2 regions of the Alishewanella sp. HH-ZS genome follow, and region 2 is predicted to be linked to the other one. Evidence: predicted binding sites of a transcription regulator. Region 2 holds the regulator's gene; the other holds the start of a gene.
The links. Region 2 encodes FliA, which starts transcription of late flagellar genes. Its sites were predicted from a motif close to CTAAAGNTNNNNNNNNNNNNGCCGATA; they were not measured.
Positions count from the first base shown of each region.

Region 1 (2,202 bases), on a different contig from region 2:
AACAGCAGCTACTGCAGACTTTTGCCATACAGCAACAATGTAGCTTGCATATACTGCCTACAGATACGACGGCGGCTCACTAATAACAGCCGCTGCCCCTGGGCTATCAGCATTGCAGCAAAGTCGTTAAACTAATAGCGTAATACCCTCGCAACCAATGACATGAAGAGTACGGTAACGCGTGCGGAACAGGTCGGCCCGGAGAGATAAGATGTTATGCTATTGCTGTTCAGGTAAGGCTTTTGCAGAATGCTGCCAACCCTATTTAAGTGGGCAGGCTCAACCTGATAGTTGTGAACGCCTGATGCGTTCTCGGTATAGTGCCTTTTGTGTTGCCGACAGTCAGTATCTGCTTGCCACCCTTGCCGCAGAGCAACGGGCCAGCGAATCTGCTGCCGCGCTGGAAGCTTTTGCCAAAGCGGTACATTTTTGCAAACTAGAAGTGAAACACACCATATCCGAGCCGAAGCAGGGACAGGTTAGTTTTATTGCCAGCTTTATTCAGCACAACAAGCTGGAGTTTATCGCGGAAGTCTCGGACTTTATCTTTCAGGATCGTTGGTATTATACCAGCGGTAAGCTTACTGCGTTGCCGGCGATTAAATTGGGCGCTAATGATCCCTGCCCCTGTGGTAGCGGTAAAAAATTTAAGCGCTGCCAAACTCATTTGCCTAGTGGTCAATTGCGATAGAACGGCAGTAGGATAAAGGATGCACTAGAGAAAGGGCAGGATCGAGCATGCTGTGCTTTATCGGGTGATTTTGTGGTTATCAGCACGGGTCGCTACAGCTCATCAAACCTGCGTCGCTGATAACTGTTCCAGGATCTCGTAAAGTGCAGTTTCATCACTGACAGAGGGGGTCATTTTATCCCCAGCCAACCGACGGCGACAGTGCAAATCCAGGTCGGCAACCACCTGAGGTTCGAGTTTACGCTTATCTTCCTGCCACACCCAGGGCTGTTCCTGTAGATAACTGTACAGCTTTAATTGCGCCAAACCTTGCTGCGCGGCCTGGCTCTGTTGCAATAAGGCCAGCTCGTCTGTGGTTTGATAAGCGAACGGGCGACGTCTACTGACCGCTAACTGCTGGTACAGATCATGTTTGGGTTGCTCAGCCTGATTTACTGGCGTTTGAAATTCTGCCATCTCCTCAACTGCAGGAGACAAGAACGCTAACCACAGGGCAAAATCAGCCCGTTGCTGATGCTGCAGCGCCTTACCTAAACGATCCCCTAACTGCCATTCATTGATAATAGGCTGCATACTGATGCCATCAGACAACGACTGTTGAGTTAATCGGCAAACGGTCAAAAAACTTTAGCAAAATGCTTTACATCAAACTTCAGTTTGATAAGATGCGCGCACTCGTGGAGGGGTTCCCGAGTGGCCAAAGGGATCAGACTGTAAATCTGCCGGCACTGCCTTCGAAGGTTCGAATCCTTCCCCCTCCACCATTCTTCTTCTGAGCACCAAATTCCTAAGTTAAACCACTCTTAGCAAATACTACTCAGGGGAAGGTGAGAACCTTCGTCAGGTTCGACAATGCGTAGCATTGAACAGCGGAACATAGTGACGCTGGCCTGTAAGGCGAGCGCAGCGAGTAATCCTTCCCCCTCCACCATTCTCCTTCTCAGCGTCAAATTCCTACGTTAAACCACTCTTAGCAAATACGACTTAGGGGAAGGTGAGAACCTTCGTCAGGTTTGACAATGCGTAGCATTGAACAGCGGAACGCAGTGACCAATACTATTGATTCTGGAACAGCACCGCACGGCAAGCCGAACGGAGCTGCCCTACTTCACTTAACGGGGTAACAGCTGTAATAATTCAGTTAATAAGCTGCTGGCACCAATGCGCATACCTTGCCTGGTCGCCGTCAGTCCGGTGATCTCTTCATACAGTTCCAGTAATTGCAATGCCTGTTCAACTGTCTTAACACCACCGGAGGCTTTAAAGCCCACCGGGCGCTCTGCTGCCGCAATACTGGTCAAAATGATCCTGGCCGCTTCCAGTGTACATCCCACTGGTACCTTACCGGTTGAGGTTTTAACGAAGTCGGCGCCACTGGCAATAACCAGTTCGGTAGCCTTAGTCACTTGCTGCGCCGTCAGTAACTCACCTGATTCAATAATTATTTTCAGCCCCAACCCCAGGCTGGCCTCTCTGACCGCGGTCAGAAAAGCACTCACCTCAGACTCGTT
Region 1 is NZ_LZEJ01000021.1:3,171-5,372, forward strand. Features, by position in the region: gene A9165_RS09750 (SulA-like leucine-rich domain-containing protein) at 1-83, shown strand, start outside; gene A9165_RS09755 (YchJ family protein) at 305-691, shown strand; gene A9165_RS09760 (VC2046/SO_2500 family protein) at 794-1,264, opposite strand; tRNA gene A9165_RS09765 (tRNA-Tyr) at 1,371-1,455, shown strand; RNA gene A9165_RS09770 (RtT sRNA) at 1,499-1,622, shown strand; gene deoC (deoxyribose-phosphate aldolase) at 1,804-2,202, opposite strand, start outside.
Region 1: the regulator FliA is predicted to act here: its motif matches at 1,296-1,322, upstream of A9165_RS09760 (VC2046/SO_2500 family protein).

Region 2 (2,202 bases):
ATGCCGAACAGTTACGTCTGGCGCATAGCCAACCAGCTCATCAGTGGTATCCGCAAGAGCAGACGGATGCCTTATATGCATAAGAAGTCAATAGCAGAAGATCAGGCCAGCGGCCTCAGACGCATGAATAGACAAAAAGTAAAAGTGATCTCCGTTACCGGTGGTAAGGGCGGGGTCGGAAAAACTAATATCACGCTGAACCTGGCGATGGCATTGGCGCAAATGGGCAAGAAAGTCCTGGTGCTGGATGCTGATCTGGGTTTGGCAAATTGTGACGTGATGCTGGGTTTGCGGGTTGAACGCAATCTTTCTCACGTATTAAGTGGTAAAGCCAGTCTGGACGATATTCTGGTAGAAGGCCCTTTTGGCATTAAAATTGTCCCCGCCACCTCGGGTAATCAGGATATGACTGAATTATCGCCGGTGGAGCATGCCAGCCTAATCCGTGCCTTCAGCGAGCTGGAAACGCCGATCGACGTGTTATTGGTTGACACGGCTGCCGGAATTTCCGACATGGTGCTCAGCTTTTCCCGCGCCTCGCAGGATGTGTTGGTGGTGGTTTGCGATGAACCGTCATCCATCACTGATGCTTATGCGTTAATGAAAATCCTCAGCCGCGACCACGGTGTTGAAAAATTTAAAATAGTTGCCAATATGGTGCGAAGTAGCAAAGAAGGTCTGGAATTATTTGCTAAACTAACCCGGGTAACAGACCGTTTTCTGGATGTAACGCTGGAGCTGGTTGCAACCGTACCGCAGGATGAAAATGTCCGCCGGGCGGCGCGTAAACAAAAAGCCTTTATTGATGCTTACCCAACCACCGCAGCCAGTATGGCGGTGAAAGCGCTGGCGCTAAAAGCAGCTAAGTGGCCTTTGCCTGAAAATGCTTCCGGCCATTTGGAGTTTTTTCTGGAGCAGCTTGTCCAGCCACAATCTGAGTAGGGGGTTCTTTGAACAGTAAGTTGGCCGCATATGGTGGTATTGATCACATGCAGCAACTAGTGGAGCGCCATGCACCACTGGTCAAACGCATCGCCTATCATTTATTAGCCCGGCTACCGGCCAGCGTACAGGCCGATGACCTGATCCAATCCGGTATGATTGGCTTAATTGAAGCCGCCAAAAATTTTGATGGTAGCAAAGGGGCCAGTTTTGAAACCTTTGCCGGCATTCGTATTCGGGGTGCCATGCTAGATGAAATAAGGCGTGGCGACTGGACGCCGCGCTCGGTGCATCGTAATGCCCGCTTAATCGCCGATACCATTGCTGAGCTCGAAGCTCAACTTGGGCGTGATGTTCGTGATTATGAAGTTGCAGAAAAACTTGCTATCTCTTTAGATGAATATCATCATATGCTTAGTGATGTGAGTTCGGGTCGGATTATCGGCATCGAAGACCTCGGTATCTCCGAAGATGTTTTGGTGACGGCTGAGGATTCAGATACCGATCAGCTGTACCATGAGCAGGCTAATGAGGCGTTTAACGCGGCACTGGTGAAACATATCAGTAGTTTGCCGGAGCGAGAGGCATTAGTCTTATCACTGTATTATAATGACGAACTAAACTTAAAAGAAATTGGGGCTGTACTGGATGTCAGTGAGTCCCGGGTCAGTCAGATTCATAGTCAGGCATTAGTGCGGTTAAAAGCCCGAATGCAGGCTTGGTTGTAGTGTATCCTGAATAATGGGATGACGTGCTCTTCGGAGGGGACTTTGGATAAGAATATGAAGATTCTCGTAGTCGACGATTTTTCGACCATGAGACGGATCATCAAGAACCTGTTACGCGATTTAGGCTTTACCAATATTTCAGAAGCGGATGACGGCAGCACGGCTTTGCCGATGTTGCAGAATGGCGATTTTGATTTCGTGGTAACCGACTGGAATATGCCTGGGATGCAGGGGATTGACCTGCTACGTGCGATCCGGGCAGATGCGAAACTTAAGCATATACCGGTATTGATGGTGACTGCCGAAGCCAAGAAAGAGCAGATTATTGCTGCCGCTCAGGCTGGCGTGAATGGCTATATCGTCAAACCTTTTACTGCAGCAACATTACAGGAAAAGCTGGCGAAAGTATTCGAACGGATCGGCTAAGCCGGAGCTGACCAAGGAGTGACGCCATGTCTGCCAATTCGGCTCCGTTAATCACGCTAGACCAAGCCAGAGAGCTGGTACAACTGTTGGAGATGGGCGAGCAGGA
Region 2 is NZ_LZEJ01000004.1:42,783-44,984, reverse strand. Features, by position in the region: gene flhF (flagellar biosynthesis protein FlhF) at 1-83, shown strand, start outside; gene A9165_RS02605 (MinD/ParA family protein) at 76-942, shown strand; gene A9165_RS02600 (RNA polymerase sigma factor FliA) at 951-1,670, shown strand; gene cheY (chemotaxis response regulator CheY) at 1,713-2,096, shown strand; gene A9165_RS02590 (protein phosphatase CheZ) at 2,123-2,202, shown strand, end outside.